Regions from separate parts of the Alkalihalobacillus pseudalcaliphilus genome, predicted to be linked through region 3. Evidence: riboswitches for the same ligand, from Rfam matches in the RefSeq annotation. Region 3 holds a riboswitch; each other region holds the start of a gene.

Region 1 (5,447 bases), on a different contig from region 3:
GGTACTGGATTAAATGCGAAGCCAGAGTATATTGAAAAGGTATCAAAGTATTTAGCTGAAATTACTGGGTACCCTTTAAAAACAGCTGAAGATTTAGTCGATGCTACCCAAAATACAGACGCCTATACGGAGCTTTCAAGTGCATTAAAAATTACTGCGATTAACTTATCAAAGATCGCGAATGATTTACGTTTAATGAGCTCTGGTCCACGTACAGGACTAAACGAAATTAATCTACCAGCCAGACAGCCAGGATCATCAATAATGCCTGGTAAGGTTAATCCTGTTATGTGTGAGGTCATCAACCAGATCTCATTCCAAGTGATCGGTAATGATCATACGATAAGCTTAGCTTCAGAAGCAGGGCAACTTGAATTGAATGTTATGGAGCCTGTGTTAGTCTTTAATTTACTCCAGTCATTCTCAATCTTACAAAACGGGATGGATGTTTTCCGGAAATATGCTATCGAAGGAATTACAGCAAACATTGAGCATTGTCGTGAAATGGTTGAAAAGAGTGTCGGAATCATTACGGCTATTAACCCGCATGTTGGTTATGAGGTAGCCTCAAGAGTAGCGAAAGAAGCCATTGAAACGAATCGTTCGGTCCGTGAGATTTGCTTAGAACGTGGCATCCTTTCAGAAGAAGAACTTAATGAAATTTTAGATCCAAAAGAAATGACAAACCCTGGCATTGCAGGTGCCCGTTTTATATATGGATAATATCATATAAAAAGCCCATTCTTGAAGCTATAAAAAGCCTATAGGATGGGCTTTTTTATTTGCGTACTAAAATAGAATGAGAACCAGGTGTGAATCGGAATTCGAATCGTTAGATAAAGAACTGTAATCCAATTAGTGTGTTCACCGTTGGAGTGAAATTAGTGAATAAACAGCTTTATCGACAACAGGTGGGTGAGTGGAATGAAAAGGAATGGTAAACAAAAGAGTTTAACCTCACCATAAAATGCTATCTTTCTCTCTATCGTCTGTCAGGTCATTTCAATTTTCAAAATAAGGACAAATACAATAACGAAGAAGTCAACTTTTGTGAGAACAGCACAACTTTCATACAAAAGTTTCTAAACAGGGCTTGTAGATATATGTCACGTTGTGATATAGTCACAGTATGACATAGTCGCGTTTTGACATAGATTGCTATATAGAGAGCAGGTGACTTTTTGAGCGAAAAGATAATAAAAAAATATTTACCAATGACAGAGACCGCTTTTTATATTTTGTTTTCATTAGATACACCGAAGCATGGTTACGGGATAATCAAACATGTAGAAATACTTACATCACAAAGGATTAAGCTCGGATCAGGCACCGTATATGGAACCTTAACAAAAATGGAAAAAGACCAACTCATCATAGGCTTCTCTGACGGAGATAGGAAAACGGTGTACGAAATAACCGAACTAGGTATAACCGTCCTTCAAGCAGAAATGACAAGAATTGATGAGCTATATCAGAATGTCATCCAAAAGAGAGGAGCGTTTCAACATGAAAGTATGTAAACCTTTTTGGAGTTACGATCCGATAAAGACAGAAATATGGTTAAGCGAACAAGCAAAAAATGATTTTCAATTAGTAAGAATAAACCGCTGGCTTCGAATTTTCTACTTTAAGAAAAGTTCAAAGCAACAAAGAATAGAATTTCATATTAATTATCAAAAAGAAGCCAAATTGCCTCGGACCTTACATGATCGAGGATGGGCGTTAACGCTTCAGGAAGGTAAATGGACGATATATCAAAATCAAACAGATAACGAATCGCAGCTAAGGCCGTCTAGAGAAGGTATATTAAAAAAGAATCGACTGTTAAAGCGAGGGTATATGATATACCTTGGTTATCTTGCATTTGTATTAATGTTCATGATGACAATTCTAGGCACTTCTTGGTTTGTAACCGGAGAGCTTGGTGAAATGACTCGAGTAGAGAGCCCGTTATGGGCACTTACTTATACGTTGCAAGCTGCAGGGATTATTTTAATGGTCATAAGTATTTACTCTGTCATAAAAATTAAGAATGTTGAGAATCGTATTTATGGACAGCAGGAACTAGAACTAGTAAAGCGTGAGGAAAACAATAATCATGATAATTCTCAAGATTTTATAACGATAACAAGGTGGAAGTTTGGATGGCAATATGCTCCGGATAAGCTCGTAGATTGGTTAGAAGAAAAGGGGGAAAATGGTTATCGCCTTTTCCATATAAACAAGTTAGGGACTAAATTCACATTTAATAAGACGTCCAGTAAACGAACAAGTTATGCTGTCGATTTCCAAGGAAGAGCTACAAGTCATTATGAAACGATCCATCATGATGCAGGCTGGGTGAAAGTATTTGCTACAAAAGGTCGAGCGCAAAAGTGGACGATATGGTCAAAAGAATATGAGGTAGATGAGGAAGTTCCACAATTTTATAGTGAATATTTGGAACTTGTAAACCAAGCTAAAAGTGTATTGAAAAATTACACATTATGGTTTGTACCATTAATTATCATGTATCTTTATTTAATTGTACAAATGAGCTCAAGTATATCTACTAGTGATGCTTCGCCGTTACAAATCATTAATTTTTTTATTTTTATACTTGTTATCATTAGTTTCACTTCCATCATTATCAAGTGTTACAGCTATTATCGTCGCTTAAAAAGACGGATTTATTAAACATAGGCGGAACGACTTAATCAAACGATGGAACTACTGAATTATGTCGAAATAATCAATCAAAAGTCTTATGAATCCTTTCATTGTAACTTCTGCTAGTGCATGAGATAATAGGACATATGTATGAGAAAGAAGGGATGCAGATTGAAAATAGGTCTCGCTTTTCTTCTTTTGCTCCTATTATCTGGATGCTTTCGTGAACAAGTCCAACCTCAACCACATATAGATGGAGACTGGAAAGAGCAGATCTCCAAACCGCTTAACCAAAATCAAGCATTTATCCCTTATGAAACCATAAATCCTTATACACAGGTGATTGGCTGGATCGATGATACGTCTGTCATTTTATTTGAGGAAGATACCGATTTAACGAAAATAAGCCATTATGATATATTCTCCGGTGAAAAAACGGTGATATTTGAAAGCGAAAATATGATGTTAGATGTCCAATTGAGCCCTAACAGGGATATAATTGTCTTTCAAGAATTTCAGTCAAATAGTTATGATAACCATTTAATTTTCCTTGATATATATGGTCAGTTAACGATGAAATTAGAAAATTTTGGCGAGCAGTATCAAGTGCATTTTCATCCTGACAAAGAGGAACGAATCGTTATTGTTGTTTTTTTGCCAGACTGGGAATTTGAGACCTATTTATTAGATATCAGCCAGCAAGACATGCAAATGATTGATTTAACAGAGCTACATGTGGAATGGTTTGAGAATGGGGACTTAGCTTATTTGAAAACTAAAGAAGAAGGGGAGTTACCGATAGCTGATTTAATTCGCTTACAGGTAGAGGAGGAACAAGAAGATATTGTACAAGAACGACTACTGGCTTACCGTTACTTAAGTGATGGGTTCTATTTTGTGGTGAAGTCACATTCCATTGATGCTGAGAACAGCCAATGGACTATTTTTCAACAGGACGAACCATTAGTAACATTGGATGTACCTGTTTTGACGACTGGGACAAATGAATGGTGGATCCCATTTTATGATTTCGAACAGAAAAATAAGCAGCTTTTATGGTTTAAGCCTTTTTATAACGATAGCTTTTTTCATTATCAAAATGGCTTTGAATTATCACAAATGTCACTAAAAACCGGTCAGATCGATGTTTTGTTTGAATGGCCTGAAAATGTTCCTCTAGAAACTTCGCCAAACGGTACAATGCTTCTTTTAGGTCATCAGCTTGAACATATTTATTTCTTAGAAGAAGATGTATTAGTGGACGTTTTTAAAAAGTAGTTTGCTTGATTTTTACGTGAAATCTGTCATAATAAAAGTCAATAGTGATTTTAAATAAACATGAGAAAACTAGGGGTGCCTACAGGAAGTAGGCTGAGAAAAAGGTATGTTCCTTTTAACTCTTTTAACCTGATCTGGATGATACCAGCGTAGGGAAGTTGTTGCTTGTTTGTCTATGTAGAGTAGACCGCATTTCTTTCCTTATGGAAAGTATTGCGGTCTTATTTTAATTTTGTAGGAGTGTTAGATCATGAAACCATTTTATTTATATGCGATTACGGGCGATGAGTTCCATCAAGGTAGAGATTTGATAGAGGTGATGGAACAAGCGATACTTGGTGGTGTAGATATTATTCAATTGCGTGACAAAGAGAGCTCAAGAAAAGTCGTTTTTGAAAAAGCGAAACGATTACGAGAGCTTACAAAGAAATATGGGGTTACGTTTATCGTCAATGACTATATTGATGTTGCATTAGCGGTAGACGCTGATGGGGTTCATGTCGGACAAGATGATATGCCTTTATCCGAAGTACGACAATTAGTCGGTCATGATAAAATCATTGGTGTGTCTACTCATAAAGTAGAAGAAGCGATTGAAGCTGAAAAGGGTGGAGCTGATTATATTGGCGTTGGACCTATATTTCCAACGAATAGTAAAAAAGATGTCGTAGACCCTGTCACAACTTCGTATATTTCGGAAGTAAAGGCAGCAGTGAATATTCCATTTGTGGCCATTGGTGGTATTAAGTTACACAATGTTCGGCAAGTGTTGGAAGCTGGGGCCACTAGTGTATGTATGATTAGTGAAATTGTTGGTGCTAAAGACGTCCAAGCCACAGCGCAGAAATTTATCGGCATTTTAAAGCGAGGTGATACGGATGAAACTTTTAATTAATGGAGAGAAGCATGATTTAGAGGTTACTCAATTAGATGAAGTTGTTGCTTATTTTGAATTAGAAGCTCATTTAGTTGTGACTGAGTTAAATGGGGAAATTATTGAGCAAGAAAAGCGTAGTTCTGTACAACTCATACCAGAAAGTACGATTGAGCTTGTGCATTTTGTTGGAGGCGGATAATCATGAAAAAAAAACACCTAGAAATCGCGGGTCAAAAGTTAAACTCACGTTTTTTCCTTGGAACGGGAAGATACCCGAACCCCTTTGTCCAAAATGAAGCGATTCAGGCTTCAGAAGCTGAAGTTTTAACCTTTGCGATTCGTCGCGTTAATTTAGAGGCGCCAAGAGAAGATGCGATTTTACAACATCTTGAACCTAATCAATATCGTTATTTACCAAATACCTCAGGTGCTTCCAATGCGGAAGAAGCGGTAAGAATAGCGAGACTCGCTAAAGCTGCTGGAATTGGTAATTGGATAAAAGTAGAGATAAGTGCAAATGAAAAAACATTACTTCCTGATCCCATCGAAACATTAAGGGCAACAGAGATTTTAGTGAAAGAGGGTTTTGTAGTTTTACCATATACATCAGATGACCCGATTTTATGTAAAAAGCTTGAAGAGG
Region 2 (5,447 bases), on a different contig from region 3:
GGAATAAAAAGTATCACGAGCGAACCAGTAAAGCAGAGAGAGTATAACGAGAACAATATAAATAACGGCAAAAACGAATGACCATATGTTTGCCTTTCGTTTGAAGTTATTGGTGATGATTTTTACGCCTATTAAACCGATATGTGTGAGGCCAATCATGATAGGTGCTCCAATTATAAAATAAATTAGATAGGGAAGAATCCCCTCTTGAAGCGGGTAGCTGAAAAGCCATCCTTTCATTAGCCAAATGAATAGACCATAAATGAACATAATTGCACAGCTCATCATCATACCTACTCCGTGATTAATGAGGGCGTCGTTTACGCCACTGTTTTTCTTGGCAAGATCGACAGCAAGACTACGAGCACCCAAATAACCCAAGAATACGACAAGTACCGTAACAAAATAAAATGAAGATAAAAAGAGGTCTTCGTGATACATACGATTTTCTTCAGCAGTAAAAAAAAGCCCCATTCCAATCATAACGATAACGTTCAAGATGACCATCATCACTAGTGAAATGGACAAGTTATCAAGAGCCAACATCTGAGTTACGTAGAGGATGGCTCCTACAACTATGATAAGAGCTAATGCGACCTTTACGAGCACATCTAAGTATGGCATAAACCCTTCATTCATATAAAAGCCATAGTGAAGTCGCTTCATGCCTGCCATGCTCATTGAAAATATGTATAGAAGGAAGCCCTGGATATACATAAAAGTTAAAAGCCACCTCTTTCTCGATTCCGAAGCCGCTTCATTATCCGGTGTGGTAATGAAGTCAGTTGATAGGGCTGAGATAGCCATATATAAAAGGATACTGCTTATGATAAAAGGGGTCTGGAAAGAGTCAATCATCTCTTGCGGTGATTTAAAAAAACCAATAATAAAATAGAAAAGTTGGGAAAGGAGTAAGATGAATGTGATTAACATGTAAAGGACCATCAAATTACTTATCTCATCTTCTGATTTTTTCGGTGTGTTCACTTGTACGTTTTCTTCCATTCCTTTTTTACCTCCATCGTTGTATTTCATTTTATTGTAATAATCAATGGTTTCACCTAAAAAGGGGCTTCATTCCTATTTTAAGTAAGAAAATATTAAAAGGTCTACACAATCAATATCGAGTGTGCAGACCTTTGTAGGAAATAAGTATATCTCTAGCTGTTTAAACAGAAATAGTAAGTTATTTACCTCTTACAGTTTCTATAATGAGTACGAGGGCTGTAATCATATGCATAATCATACCGACGATCGGAATGATACCAATGATTGAGGTAATGATTCCCAATAGATGTCCAGCCTTACTTGTGCGACTAGACATAGCAAGAACGAGCCCGATAATGTGTACAGCTAACATAAACATAAGTGGTGCCCAACCTGTTCCAAAAATAATAAGTCCACCTAATAAAGGAATACCCCAAAAAGCCTCCAGTCCACCAGCGACAGCTTTTAATAGTCTCGATGCAGTAACCACATGATCTTCTCCTTTAATCTTTAATGAAAGATATTATATTAAAATATTGTTCGTGTGTGCCATTAGAATTCGTATTTGCTTGCTCCATGTTATGGTTCCTAAGCATATATTTGAGCGAGAGCCATGCTGAATAAAGAGTCATCAGTATTAAGTACATATAATCATATAATACGTCATCTGCATTTTTTAATCCATGCCTATAGCAAACTCTCCATGCTTATTTACATGAATACTAACCTGTTTATTTTTACGTCTTTTCTTCCTGAAATATGTAACTCCAATCATTTTGAAGTGGTTTTTGTAAGGTTTTGATTATTCCTTGTTTAATCAAAAAGTGTATGTTACCATAAAATAGAATTATATAGGACATCCACTAGGGGCGCCTTTTTTGGGCTGAGACAGTTTAACTGAACCCTTAGAACCTGATCTGGTTGATACCAGCGGAGGAAAGTGGAGCACGGATTATTGTCATGTAGACGTTTTATGAAAAACGCTTTATTTGGCATACTTTTCAAACATTCTGCTCCTCTACCATTTTTGGCAAGAGGAGTTTTTTATTTGAATAGAGAAGTAGGTTGAGTCCGTTGGCTATTGGGAAATGACTTTCAGGCAGGTTCGCCATGTTGTGATGTCCTCCAACTTAAAGGAGGAATTTTTGATGAAGTTTTCAGAGTTATTACGTAAGGAAGCAGACCCGGTTTTTGAGGCGATTTTTGAGCATCCTTTTATTCGTGGAATTGCTAAAGGCGATGTACCGAAGGAAGCGTTAATTCATTACGTCGAGCAGGATTATGAGTATTTGAGTACGTTTTGTCGCATTTATGGTTTAGCGGTATCTAAGTGTGAAGAGCGTCATGATATGGCATTTTTTCAGGAGCAAATTGGTTTTGTTCTAAATGATGAGGTACACCCACATAATAATTTTTGTCAGGTAGCGGGTGTTCAGTATGAGGATTTGCAAAAAGCCCCATTGGCGCCAACTGCTCATCATTATACGCGTCACATGCTAGAAGCTGCTCAAAGTGGTACCCTCGGTGAGACGTTAGCTGCCCTTGCTCCGTGCCCTTGGACGTATTATGAAATTGGCGTTCGCCTCGTTGAAGAAATCAACCCGGGACCTGAGCACCCATTTTATGATTGGATTCAATTTTATGCCAATGCAGAAGTCACTCAGATTGTCGAAACGTTTATTGAAAAAATTGACCAACAAGCCGAGCAAGCAAGTGAATCGGAAAAAACAAAAATGCTCGACCATTTCATCAAAAGCTGCCAGCTAGAGCATCAATTCTGGACGATGGCCTATGAGCAAGAAGACTGGCCAGTATCATTAAAAAAAGAAATAGTAAAATAATGAAAACGAGGGGTTTCCCTCGTTTTTTTATGCATAAAAGTATAGATACTATTCCATTAGCTGTTTCCACGGATGGCGAAAAAATGATTGATTAATCTGTTAACATTCGTTTAGATTAATAGATAAGATGGGATGCTGATCTTATTTTTCGTTCAATTCGCTCATGATAACACGTATATTCAACCAATGAGGAGGGGTGACATGCACAATCAATGGCCGTTGCAGCGGAAATTTCTCGTCCTTGTTTGTATATTAGTGACAGTAATTATGCTGATGGTAACGGTATTATATATATCCTTCGAGCGTGAGCAGATGCGACAAATGATTGGCCAACAAGCATTAACGACAGCCATTGCTGTTTCAGAAATACCAGAAGTAAAAAGGAGTATGGAGATAGATGGTGATGCGAGTGAGATTCAACCTTTTATCGAGAGAATCCGTATTCAATCGGGTGCCGAATTTATTGTCGTAGGTGATCGTAATGAAATTCGTTATACCCACCCCGACCCGAGTAAGGTAGGACAGAATATGGTCGGTGGTGATAATGAACAAGCTCTTGTTTATGGAGAAAGCTACGTCTCCATTGCTGAAGGTAGCCTTGGGATATCGGTGAGAGGAAAAACACCGATTTATGATGATGAACAGATTATTGGAGTTGTTTCTGTTGGGTTTATGGCATCGTATGTCGATTCACTATTCCAGCAAGGGTTACTTGGTTTCTTACTATGGCTGTCTTTGATTTTTATAATAGGTGTGATCGGTAGTTACTTACTTGCCCGCAGTATTCGTAATGATACATTTGGATTGGAGCCTTATCAAATTGCTCGTATGTATAAGGAGAGGGGCGCGATTTTAGAGTCAATAAAAGAGGGCTTACTTGCGACCGATCAAGCAGGGAATATTACGCTGGTTAATCATTCGGCTAAAGAAATTTTACACATCGAACAGGATGTTATCGGTAAGCCAGTTTTGGACGTATTACCGCACACCGAGTTAGCCCATGTTTTGTCAGACGAGCAAAGAGAGGGTTCCTACGAGACGACGATTCATCAGCAAGCTCTTTTAGTCCGCTATAAGTTCATTCATGACGATGGTCACTACGGTGGGAAAGTAGCTAGCTTTCAAGTCCGTTCAGATTTGCAGGAGCTTATTCATACATTGTCTGAGGTCCAGCAGTATTCTCAAGGCCTCCGAGCACAGACTCATGAATATACGAACAAATTGTATGCGATTTCAGGCTGGATGCAGCTTGGCCATCTTGATAAAGCCAAGCAATTTATTCATGAGGAAATAGGGAAACAGCATTCCTATGAAAAAGTTTTATTTGATCAAGTGGCAGACCCGACGATTCAAGCGGTATTGATTGGGAAAATCTCAAAAGCATCTGAAAAGAAAGTGGAGTTCTCCATTAATGAGGATAGTTTTGTTACGTATAGATGGCCCGATCAAACGACCAATCAGCTTGTTACGATTATCGGCAATGTTATTGATAATGCCTTTGACGCTGTTGCAATGGTTACCAAGCCGCAAATTGATATTTTCTTAACCGATATGGCTCATGATTTAGTTATTGAGGTGGCAGATAACGGTCTTGGCATTGCTAAAGAGCATGAGGACCGTATCTTAGAGCAAGGCTTTTCCACAAAAGAGGGAGAACACCGTGGTTTTGGTCTAGCACTTGTGCAAGCATCGTTGGCTGAGTTAGGTGGAACGTTAGAAATAACTAAAAATGAACCACAGGGCACCATTTTTATCATCTATATTCCAAAAGAAAGGGGCTAGGATCATGAATGTACTCGTCGCAGAGGATGATTTTCGTGTTGCAGAAATCCATCGCCATTATTTACAGGAGCTTCCTGGGATTAAGTATGTAGAACGTACAGCAAACGCGAATGAAACGTTGTTAAAGCTAAAAGATTGGCCTGTGGATTTGTTGCTTTTGGATGTTTATTTACCCGATAAGCTCGGTACGGAAATGATGGAAGATTTCAAAAAGGAAAATCCCGATTTACAAATTATCCTTATAACGGCAGCGACCGATATGGACATCGTTAAAAAAGCTTACTTGTCAGGTGCTGTTGATTATTTGGTTAAACCAATCGCATTAGAACGTTTAGCAGAGGCAGTCAAAAAAGCAGAGGCCAACTTGAAAATTCTTCAGTCTGAAGGAGAGGCTACGCAAAAGATCGTCGATGATTTATTCCAAGCGAAGCGTCTTAAGCTTGAAAAGGTGGAGGATTATCCAAAGGGCATTGACCAATTAACATTAGAAAAGGTGAAGGTCGTGTTGGAGGAGCAGAGAGAGGGAATGGCTGCCGAGGAAGTAGGTCAAGCGATCGGAGTCTCCCGTACGACATCTCGACGTTATTTAGAATATTTAATCTCTGTCGGTGAGGCCAAAGCTGAACTCGCCTATGGCATAGTAGGACGCCCAGAGCGAAAATACGTGTTACAAAAGAAAATCTAATGGGGGAGAGTAGTAGCTGAGGCTGCTACTTTTTTAATGGGGAAAATAAGGGGGGATTTATTTTGGGAATGTAGAGTGGCTGTGAATGCGCAGTCGTGAAGTGGGCAGATACTTGCAGTGCTGAGAACAGGAGAATAGGCGGAACTAGAGGA
Region 3 (5,447 bases):
CTAACTTTGATTACTTACTAGTAAAAGGACAACGTTTAGGGATTATCGGTCCTAATGGTAGCGGGAAATCAACTTTATTAAATATAATGGCTGATAGACGTAAGATCAATTCAGGCGAAGTTATAGTTGGTGAAACCGTCGATATCGGTTATTATACACAGGAAGATGAAGAGATTAATGGAGAGCTAAAAGTCATTGAATATATTAAACAAGTAGCTGAAATTGTCTATACAAAGGATGGAACGATTATAACAGCAGAGCAAATGCTTGAACGCTTTTTGTTTCCACGTTCCATGCAATGGACGTATATTCACCGTCTATCAGGTGGGGAGAAGAGACGCCTGTATCTACTTAGAGTTTTAATGGGAGAACCGAATGTGCTCTTTTTAGATGAACCTACAAATGATTTAGATACGGAAACATTATCTGTTTTAGAAGATTATTTAGACCAATTTCCAGGTGTTGTTGTAACGGTATCCCATGATCGATATTTTTTAGACCGAGTTGTTGATCAACTTCTAGTCTTTGATGGTCATGGTCATGTTTCATCATTCTATGGAACCTATAGTGATTATTTAGAAAAAACGGATGTAGAGAAACAACAAGTTATCGAGGAAAAAAAACAAGTATCCAAAGCTATTGAGGTAGATTTGAAGAAAACGAAAAAGAAGCTTTCCTATAACGAACAAAAAGAGTGGGAAACCATTGAAGGTAAAATTGAGTCGCTAGAAACAGAGCTGCTGGAAATTGAGCAAAAAATTGCTGTGGCTGGTAGTGATTACACGGTGATTGCGGATTTATTAGAGGAGCAAAAACAAAAAAACGAACAGCTTGAAGCAGCGATGGAGCGGTGGGAGCAGTTATCAATACTTATTGAGGAAATCAATGCTAATTCTTAATAAAGGCTGTTCGTCTAACGGAAATTATGTTACAATGTAAAAAAATATAAGAACCACTAGGGGTGTCTTTTGACTGAGAGAGGCGAATGCCTTAACTCTTAGAACCTGATCTAGTTTAAACTAGCGTAGGGAAGTGGTAGACGGATTTTGTTAATTAAGTATGCCTTAATACGTTTATGACAAATGACATCTCCTTGTGGTTAATTAAAGAGGGGATGTTTTTATTTTGGATAGAAAAAGATTATATCTCATGATTGAGATTGCGATTATGGCAGGTTTGGCAACGGCCTTAAGTTTTGTAAAAATCAACGCCTTATGGGCAAATGGTGGGTCCATATCTTTTGAGATGATTCCGCTATTTTTAGTGGCATTTCGCCATGGTTGGAAGGTAGGGGTGTTAACGGGGTTAATAGCTGGTTTTACTGGTTTATTATCGGGAGCTAGTATTTTCCATCCGATTCAATTTGTATTAGATTATCCAGTTGCTTTTGCATTAATTGGTCTTGCAGGTGTATTTGTAAGGAAGAGGCAAGTTCCTAATTTATCTGTTATTGTGTTAGGAATATTACTAGGGACATTATTACGATTCATGGCACATTTCACTTCAGGTGTCGTTTATTTTGCAGAATTCACACCAGATGGCTGGAATGACTATATTTACTCAGCTGCATATAATGCTTCTTATCTTGTCCCACAAATGATTATTACACTCATTCCACTTTTAATCATCTCAAAGAATTATCCACAGTTTTTTAAAGTAAAACCAACTTTATAAAAGCAAAAGGCTCGTAAGTGATTGAATTCAACCGCTTACGAGCTTTTTTTATGCATAGACATGACATCTTGCTTAAATACTTTAAGAGAAAAATCAATGATTGTATTTATTTTTCGATAAAACCAAATGGTCGGAAGATTGCTTTTGTGCCAATATATTCCCAAATGATTGTGTTATCTGTAGAGCTGCCGTTATCATGTCTAGGACCCAAGTCGCCACTTATTCCAGCTTTTATGCATTTGTATATTTGGTTTTGATAAAAAATAATATCGTTCATCTCATAGGAATGGTTAGGGTGCCATTCTTTTTGACTAGCAATTCCTGATTTTATACAAACCCAACCGACATAACCTCCAGGCATCGGATTTGCATGATAAATGATATCAGTAATTTGAAAGCTACCTGAGAATGGTTCGACAGGACTATGTGTAACAGGATCATAGGTAATTAAAAGGCGTTCAGGATTTGGAGGGTGGAAACCTATAAGATCGTTATTAGAGAAAATAAATGCTATTAAGCTTTTTTGATGATTATAAAGGGGAAGAGCGATTGTTGGCTGAGCACTTGAATTTTTAATGGTACAATGTTTAAAAGCAACTTTCAAAACGGATGGCACTACGGTAAAGTTTGTTCGAATAAGAGATTGGAAAGTAGGGTTTTCGATGTTTATGTGAGAGTTTTTTATTTCTACGATACCGAAGCCTTTCTCTCTATTAATGTCAGTAACGAGTAGTTGATTAATGGAAACTAATTTAAAATCACATTTATTCACAAAGATATTCGGATGCTCATTTTCGGAATTAATATTACCAATATTTAATCCACTATTTATGAAGGAACTGTTAGATACAGTAACTATCCGTTGTTTTTGGTTATAGATATGGTTTTTTATTTGACATTCCTCAAAGGTTGCGTGGTTAAAAGCGACTTTTTCTACTAAACTTCTACTTTGACGTGTTGAACTATTAATGATTATATTTTTGTAGTAACACCTATAATGCTCATAAGATTGAAAAATTATTTCTCTTTGTTCACCCTTCATTTCAAAACTACATTCTTCTATTTTGTTAACAATTAATTGACTAATACCTTGATAAAAGCTTGAATAACTAATATGATTCCCTCGAAAAACGGAGCGATTAGAATCTTTTAGAATGATATTATCGGGTTCAATAAAGGAATTCCCAGTTACAAAGACATCATAATGATTTCCTACTAATTGAGTTGTACCACCTTGGAAATAATTATTTCTTATATACACGTGTGAATTTTCAAAGTTGGCATCCATTAAGCCAACCGTATTTTTGCAGTTATATATATAGTTGTTGGAGATTCCTGCATAAGCAGTCGTATAAATATTAATAGCGATAGAGTTGACATTATAAATATGATTGTGCTCGATTTGGATCGAATAACAGCCAATTAATATCCCGTGGTTTGTATTATAGATAAGGTTATTTCGAATCACACAATGATCGCCATAAAAGTCTTCTTGGTTAATGCCATACCTAGTTGAGTCAAAAAATAGAGGCTTCCCATCGTAAAAATTGAATCCATTATCTCGTATTATATTGTGCTGAATGACATTATAATTGCCACCTAACGTAATTCCACCTCTATGTCCATTATAAACTTCATTATGCTCGACCATATTATAGCAAGGGATTAAGCCCCAACCTATTGTTATATTCATATTTTTTGCTGGGTTTGTTTCATTGAGGAATTCTAATCTTATTTTTTGAGCACCTATTGGAATCGTAATAGGCGTATACACTTTTCTTTTAAATAACGAGCGAATATAGTCCTCTTTTTCTGAATAAAAGTGAATGTTCACGACTTTAGTGTTAATTGAAGTGTGTCTCACATAACCGAAACCACTAATGATAAAAGAGTTAAATTGGCCGTTATCAATCGTAATAAACCGTGATGTTAAGTTTTGAGTGGAATGAAAAAGGTTTCCTTTGTTATCAACCGCATGTTGGGTCAAATTCATGTTAAACTCCGTTAATGTCCTGGCAGCATCACTTCTAATAGATATATTGTCGCCCATATAATCACGAATCGTACAATGCTTAACAGAGCAATGATTACTTCCGCGTTTTAGAATTACCCCATAGGATTGCTCTTGTCTTCTTTCATTATCAGATAAAAAGCTACGGTCGGCCTTGCAGCCAATGATTGTACCACCTAACAGATGTGAGTTCGTTACATGATCAAATGTAAAACTATTACCTATAAAATTATAGAAGTCATTTCCTGACCTTTGATCAAATGGAGAACGTTGATCAGAGTCATAAATCACTTTAAATGTCGACCGATTCAAATGAAAAGTCATGTGACTATGAAGTTCAATCGTTCTAGGGTAACAAATCGCGTAGCTTCCTTTAGGCATGGCAACATGGGTGTAACCTTTTAAGGAAGCTTCTACTAAAGCAGCATTAATTCCCTGAATGTTAGTATCTGCCATTTCAAAATCGGCTTGAGTATATGGTTTATTTGGTATTCCTTCTGTAATTCCCCAAGTTACTAAATCGATTACATAAGAGTTAGAGACAGGCATGATATCAGTCTTATCGATTTTAGAACTTAGAACATCTTCTAAATGAGTAATATCCTGAATGGCGTGGTGGTGTATTTTTTCCGATTTATTATTTAAAGAATCTTTAAATTCTCCGATCAAAAGTTCTAAGTCATTGATATCAACTTTTGCAGCTAATAAATGTTCTAGCAGTTCATCTTTAACATAGGGTTCCAATGCTTGTGGGTCAATTTTCGTGTGAATCATATCTACTAATTCTGAGTCATCGTAAATGGATATCTCTATGCCATTAACATTTAAATGACCATTTAAAGAAGAGGGGGATATGTGATCACCTTTGTTGCTTATAAGAATGTTACCCGAATCGCTTCCAATGAACAGTTCGGTAGTGTCAATACAAAATCCAAATTCCCCCACGTCTAATATCGGTAAATCTTGTCTTAGGCCTCTTTTTATTAATATTTTTTTGTTCACTTGAAAACTCCTCCATCAATTATTAAAGATGGAGTAAAACCGTTAGAGCGTAATGAAGGATGGATGACGATAGTGATATACCCATCTCTAGGAAAATTCTCGATTGTATTATTAATATGGTGAATCTCGAATTCTCCTAAAAATAAACCTACTTCATCGGTCTGACCTTGTTTAAAAGTATAAGATAGTGTTTCAGTTTCAATTAATGTAGCGATTTCATCGATAATGATTCTTTTAGCGTATTGATCTGTCATTATAAAATGTATTTTAGAAAAGGTAAGGTCTATATCTAATTGTTGTGAAGCTTGAAAAAGCAAAGGTGTGCGTAAATCACCTTGTTTTAAATGGAAGAGCATGGCTTTTGAACTCCTTTCGAAATCATCTAATCCTATATTTGAAATGTGATTCTATAGTTTATTCATTCTGTATAAAATGGAAACGGCATATCATTAGTATAATGAAAAGTGATGAGGAAATTTGGACTTCTAAAATAACAATTGACATATTCTTTATAAAGAACTAATATGAATGTATTAAATCAATTTAGGATGAAGAAAACGTATTTATAGCATTTGTATGTTATTTTTTTAAAATAAAACGTTCTTTAAAAAGAACGGTATATAGAAGGTGATCATGGTGGAGTCAGGTAAAACAAAAGAAATGGAGATTAAAAAGATAGTAGATGTACTGAAGAAAAGGCTATGGATCATTATCATTTTTGCAGTTCTAATAACTTCACTTGCGACGATCTACCAGCAAT
Region 4 (5,447 bases), on a different contig from region 3:
TCGGAGAGCAAACCTTTAAGGCTTTAGAAAGGGCACTTGCCGCGTTAGAAGAGCAGCCAGCACCCCCACCGGTGCCACCTCCGACATCTGGTGGAGGGACCGAGAGAAGGACACTAAGAAATACAACACCTATGATGCGTGGCGATGATGTTAGAGTCGTTCAAAGAGCAACTGGAGCGACTGCTGACGGTATTTTTGGTCCGGCGACCGAGCAAAGAGTACGTACCTTTCAGCGAGCTCAAGGCTTAACCGCAGATGGTATAGTTGGTCCAAAGACATGGACGGCGATTGATAATCCGAAGCCGGCGCAACCAGCGACGCCTAAATATACACGATTATTAACACTGAGAAGCCCTAATATGAGGGGCGAGGATGTGCGTGCTGTTCAAAGGAAAATAGGGGTAACCGCAGACGGCATTTTTGGACCAAATACGGAGCGAGCGGTTCGAGATTTTCAAAGAAAGGAAAGAATAGCTGTCGATGGCAAAGTAGGCCCTGTAACATGGGGACGGTTATTTTCTTAATCATAATGAAAGCTGTTCTAAGGAAATCCCCTTAGAACAGCTTTTTTTGATCGGTACGTATTAAACGTTAATCTTCCATAGGCCATGATGTTTGCTCAAAGGACATATCCCAGAACATATATTCAAAACGACTCGTCGTGAGGAAAATTTCTTCTAACTCCTGTAATTCTTTTTCCGTACTAGAAGCAGTTAATTCATCGATTAATTGAATTTGCCACTGTGCTACAGCGCCAAATTCATCTGATTCATACATTCTAATCCACTCACCATACCATTCGTGCTCACGGGCACCTGGAATTTCACTTAAACGCAAACCAATTTCATAATAACTCCATGTACAAGGCATAATGGCTGCTAATAGTTCTTTTAGTGAACCGCGTTGAGCAATGTTTAGCATATAAGAGCTGTAGGCTAAAGTTGTCGGTGCTGGCTTTGTCGCTTCAAGCTCTTCTTCAGATATGCCTAGACGCTTCGCATAAGCTCTGTGTAAGCTCATTTCTTCGTCTAATGTTACGTGTAGCATTTTAGCGAAAACTTGCATAGTCGTTAAGTCTGAAGCTTTTAAGCTACCTAAAGCAAATAACCGCGAGTAATCGATTAAATAAATGTAGTCTTGACACATAAAAAATTTAAACTTTTCAATGTCGAGACTTCCATCACCAATTCCTTGTACGAATGGGTGTGAATGACTCTTCTCCCAAATAGGCTTAGCTGCTTCATATAAGCGCTGTGAAAATTTCATATTCTCATCATCCTCCTCGTTCGCTAGTCACTAGAGCGTACGACGACGCAAATAAACTCCTCTAAAAAGAAGAGGAGTTGTAAACAAGTGTAAGAAAAGTACACGTCGCTAACGTGCATACTTTTGTCTACTTCCACTTCCCTCCGCTAGTATTATCTAGTTCAGGTAAAAAGGGTTAAGGCTCATAGCCTCTCTCAGCACAAATAAACGCACCCCTAGTGAACGAACTTATATCATTTATCCCTTTCAAATTAACATATAATGCATATACAAGCAATGAAAATGATTGACCATTCAGCTAAATAGTTGGTAAAAAAGTGGGAAGAGCAGTAGGGTACTATGTAAATCGAAGAGGTGGTTATGCAGTGAGCAAATAAAATGTGCGGCTGAGGTCTTGATACGGTTTCAAATAAAAAATCGAAGCAAGGAGGTTAATCCTTTGCTTCGATTTAATGTTCATTACATATGTGTAATTAGTTTACTGCGTCTTTTAATTGCTTACCTGGCTTGAATGCAGGGTTCTTAGTTGCTGGAATTTCAATTTCAGCACCTGTTTGAGGGTTGCGACCCTTACGAGCAGAACGCTCACGTACTTCGAAACTACCAAAGCCAACTAATTGAACTTTGCCACCTTCTACTAATGTTGAAGTAATGCTTTCGAATACTGCGTCTACTGCTTTAGAAGCATCCTTTTTAGAAAGGTCTGCTTGCTCTGATACTGCGTTAATTAAGTCTGTTTTGTTCATGAAAAAAACTCCCTTTCATACCTTGTTTAGAAAAAACTTATTTTCTATCATTTTAGAAAACAAAAGCTTATTTCTGCATTATAGCAAGCTAATCTGCCTTGATTTAAAGCCTGCACTTACAATTTACTCTCCAAGCCTATGACTGTCAAGCCTTTCGAAGGAAAATCATTCATATTAAGCCAATATTTTCACCGTTTTTGACATTTCTTCGTATATTTTAGTGATAATGTCGAATAAAGAACGAATCCTTCTTAAAAAGTCATATTACATTTTTCGAATTTTCATAGGGCTAATCATAAGAAAAGCTAAGATTAAAGTGAAAAGCATAAATACATATTCCGGAATATAGGCGACAAGAAGAGTTAAAATGGTTAACATACAACCGGCAGCTGTAATAGGGAGGCCAAAGAAGAAACCATTAGATTCGGTAATATTAAACTTCGCTAATCGAATCGCACCACAAATAATAAAAACAATCGCAAAAAATGCACCTGCAAAACCAAATTCAAATAAGACCGCTTGATGAATTAATAAGGCTGGAGCTACGCCAAAAGAAATCATATCGCATAATGAGTCCAGTTGTTTTCCTAACTCTGACGTACTATTTAGTTTACGGGCAACAGCACCATCTAAACGATCAAAAACAGCAGCGATTGTAATGAGCAGTAAAGCGAGTCGTAGCTGATCTTGAATCGTAAAAAGGATTGCAAATGCACCTAAACTAAGATTTAATAGAGTCAGGATATTGGCAATTTGTCCTTTTAACTTCTTTTTCGTATGGTCAAGGCGTTGTAATAGCAACATCCATTTCACTCCTTGAGTTAATAATCACATAGGTTGTTCTATATCTTTATGAAACTTCCTTCAAAAAAATCGCATATTAAAATAAATCATGGTACATTTTTTTACATGCGCTATTAAAGTATAATCTTATCATATACAGGGTGTTTACACTACTAAAAGGATAAAGATTGCCAAAAATATTTACAGGTACATGGGGGACAGGTCGTTGAAACAAAAATTGTTCAGGATATTTGTTGAATTGAGTAATTCACCTTTTCAATCGAAGATAATCATGCGTTTTGCTCAATCTAAAATAAGTAAACGCATTATACCGGCGTTTGCTAAAACATTTCAAATTAACATGCATGAAGCTGAAAAGTCAATAACAGAGTATCAAAGTCTACATGCTTTCTTTACGAGGAAATTAAAAAATGGGGTTCGTACTGTGGATGATAAGGAAACAAGTATTGTTAGTCCTGTGGACGCCAAAATAGCCTCCTTGGGTACATTGACACCTAAAAGTGAGTTTCAAGTTAAAGGGCAAATGTATCAACTGCTTGATTTATTAGGAGACAGAGAAAAAGCACAGCAGTATGTGAATGGACACTACATCGTCCTCTACTTAAGTCCGAAAGATTATCATCGTATACATAGTCCTCTTACGGGAGAAATCACAAAGCAATGGGAGCTAGGAAAACGTTCATACCCTGTCAATGATGCAGGATTAAAATATGGAAAAAAGCCATTATCGCATAATTATCGCTCGTTAACAGAGCTGTGCGTGATGAATCAACATGTCATCATGGCTAAAGTGGGGGCGATGAATATTAATACAATTGCTCTTACACATTCACACGAGCAGCTAAAAAAGGGAGAAGAGCTCGGCTATTTTTCCTTTGGCTCGACAGTCATCCTGCTCTTTGAGCCTACTATGATGGAATTTGAACATCTGCAAGAAGGAGATTCCGTTCAAATGGGCCAAAAGATAGGGATGTTATTGACAACAGAGGGCGCGAAATAAAAAAGTAGAACGCTTTTTAGAACATGTAAAATTAATCGGATAAGATATAGACCCAAGGCAGTTAGATGGAATAACCTAACACGCTTGGGCCAAGTGTCAATAAAGGTCAACGTTACGATACCCTTTTAAATAGGGCGCTATTTTTTTCACCCTTCTGGAATGCCTTCATACAAGAGGTATTCGTCATCTTTTACAACATATATAATGTCGGGGTTATCTGATTTGAAAATTTTCGTACCTGGTTGAAGTTTAGTAGCAGAAACTGTATTTGAGTTATTTTCCATATGATATTCTGATTCTATTGCTATTTCTTCAAGTTCTTTAGGTGATTCTATGATGTGTTTTTGTGAAAAAATATAGACAACATCATTAATAAATATAAAATCAGCTTCTTTATTTTGGGACAACTGTTCTTCAGCAATTATTTGACCTGTTGTTGTAACGGCTGTCTCAGATGAATGTTGCCCATTACTACAACCAATTAAAAAAACAAAATTAGAAAAAATGGTAAAAGAGTCTTTATCATTTTGCCTACTCTCCTTGAAAAGTTTTTCATATCATAACTTCAGCAGTAATTTTAAGATTATTAATATTGTATAAGATTATGTGTCATGAAGCTATGGTATTATAATAAGTATGATGGTTGTTAGGTTACTACAAAAAGTCGACAAGATACAATTTGTACCATGCCGACTTTCCTTCATGACAGTCAAGTGTCATCTATTTTTTTTCACTTTCTACCACCCAATACCAGCCTTTTTAATCGCACTAATCGTCGGGTTCCCAACGGTCATGCCGCCATCAGCAGAAATCACTTGTCCGGTAATAAAGGAAGATTCATCACTTGCTAAATAAAGGGCAAGTTGAGCGATGTCTAATGGAATCCCAATACGTGGCGTTGCTTTTGTTTCTTCAAAAATCTGAGCGTATTGCTTTAGGCTCTCGTGGCCGTTTTCAACAATCTCAGGCTCAAGCACCATCCCTGGTGCAATGGCATTGGCACGAATTCCTTGCTTGCCAAATTGAATCGCTGTCGATTTAGTTAATGAGATAACACCAGCTTTTGCGACAGAATAAGCAGACTTAGAAAGCTCAGGGTGAATTCCTGCAATCGAAGCGGTATTAATGATCGAGCCACCGCCATTTTCTAACATAAGAGGAATCGCGAATTTCGTCCCTAACATTACCGAAGTCAAATTATAACGTAATGTTTCTGTCCACTCGTCAATGTCCATATTCATCACATCGACATCGCCCGAAAAATTAAGGCGTGCTGCATTATTATGCAAAATATCCAAGCGACCAAAATGTTCTTTCGCTGCTAAGACCATTTCCTCAATTTGCTGGGCTGAACCGATATCAACTGGCTGAGCAATTGCAGTAAATCCAGCGTCATTAATTTCCTTCACAACTTCCTTAGCACCGTCGATATTAATGTCAGCGGCAATGACTTTCGCCCCTTCACTGGCAAAAAGCTTAGCGGTTGCTTTTCCCATACCTGATGCTGCACCTGTAATAATCGCTACTTTATTTTCTAAACGTTTCATATGTTATCCACCTCTTAGTTATAAATTTGTCCACCAGCACAGTTAATAATGGAACCTGTCAATACTTTTCCATTATTCATCGCA

The links. A riboswitch is a leader RNA that binds a small molecule or an ion and turns the genes downstream of it on or off. The one in region 3 is predicted to bind thiamine pyrophosphate.
Region 1: another riboswitch for thiamine pyrophosphate. It lies ahead of thiE (thiamine phosphate synthase); the one in region 3 lies ahead of thiT (energy-coupled thiamine transporter ThiT).
Region 2: another riboswitch for thiamine pyrophosphate. It lies ahead of tenA (thiaminase II); the one in region 3 lies ahead of thiT (energy-coupled thiamine transporter ThiT).
Region 4: another riboswitch for thiamine pyrophosphate. It lies ahead of tenA (thiaminase II); the one in region 3 lies ahead of thiT (energy-coupled thiamine transporter ThiT).

What each region holds. Positions count from the first base shown of each region.
Region 1 covers NZ_JAQQWS010000001.1:852,478-857,924, reverse strand. Annotated here, with positions in the region: gene aspA (aspartate ammonia-lyase) at 1-723, shown strand, start outside; gene PQ479_RS04170 (PadR family transcriptional regulator) at 1,182-1,520, shown strand; gene PQ479_RS04165 (DUF2812 domain-containing protein) at 1,507-2,676, shown strand; gene PQ479_RS04160 (YqgU-like beta propeller domain-containing protein) at 2,821-3,927, shown strand; TPP riboswitch at 3,989-4,100, shown strand; gene thiE (thiamine phosphate synthase) at 4,178-4,822, shown strand; gene thiS (sulfur carrier protein ThiS) at 4,806-5,003, shown strand; gene PQ479_RS04145 (thiazole synthase) at 5,006-5,447, shown strand, end outside.
Region 2 covers NZ_JAQQWS010000002.1:303,464-308,910, reverse strand. Annotated here, with positions in the region: gene PQ479_RS08120 (hypothetical protein) at 1-1,005, opposite strand, end outside; gene PQ479_RS08115 (hypothetical protein) at 1,187-1,477, opposite strand; TPP riboswitch at 1,843-1,943, shown strand; gene tenA (thiaminase II) at 2,136-2,828, shown strand; gene PQ479_RS08105 (ATP-binding protein) at 3,030-4,610, shown strand; gene PQ479_RS08100 (response regulator) at 4,615-5,295, shown strand.
Region 3 covers NZ_JAQQWS010000006.1:152,832-158,278, reverse strand. Annotated here, with positions in the region: gene PQ479_RS14040 (ABC-F family ATP-binding cassette domain-containing protein) at 1-899, shown strand, start outside; TPP riboswitch at 948-1,048, shown strand; gene thiT (energy-coupled thiamine transporter ThiT) at 1,126-1,674, shown strand; gene PQ479_RS14030 (hypothetical protein) at 1,781-4,687, opposite strand; gene PQ479_RS14025 (hypothetical protein) at 4,684-5,043, opposite strand; gene PQ479_RS14020 (YveK family protein) at 5,324-5,447, shown strand, end outside.
Region 4 covers NZ_JAQQWS010000001.1:969,206-974,652, reverse strand. Annotated here, with positions in the region: gene PQ479_RS04790 (peptidoglycan recognition protein family protein) at 1-524, shown strand, start outside; gene tenA (thiaminase II) at 592-1,266, opposite strand; TPP riboswitch at 1,388-1,493, opposite strand; gene PQ479_RS04780 (HU family DNA-binding protein) at 1,740-2,012, opposite strand; gene pssA (CDP-diacylglycerol--serine O-phosphatidyltransferase) at 2,277-2,816, opposite strand; gene PQ479_RS04770 (phosphatidylserine decarboxylase) at 3,022-3,816, shown strand; gene PQ479_RS04765 (hypothetical protein) at 3,963-4,223, opposite strand; gene PQ479_RS04760 (SDR family NAD(P)-dependent oxidoreductase) at 4,554-5,363, opposite strand; gene PQ479_RS04755 (SDR family NAD(P)-dependent oxidoreductase) at 5,378-5,447, opposite strand, start outside.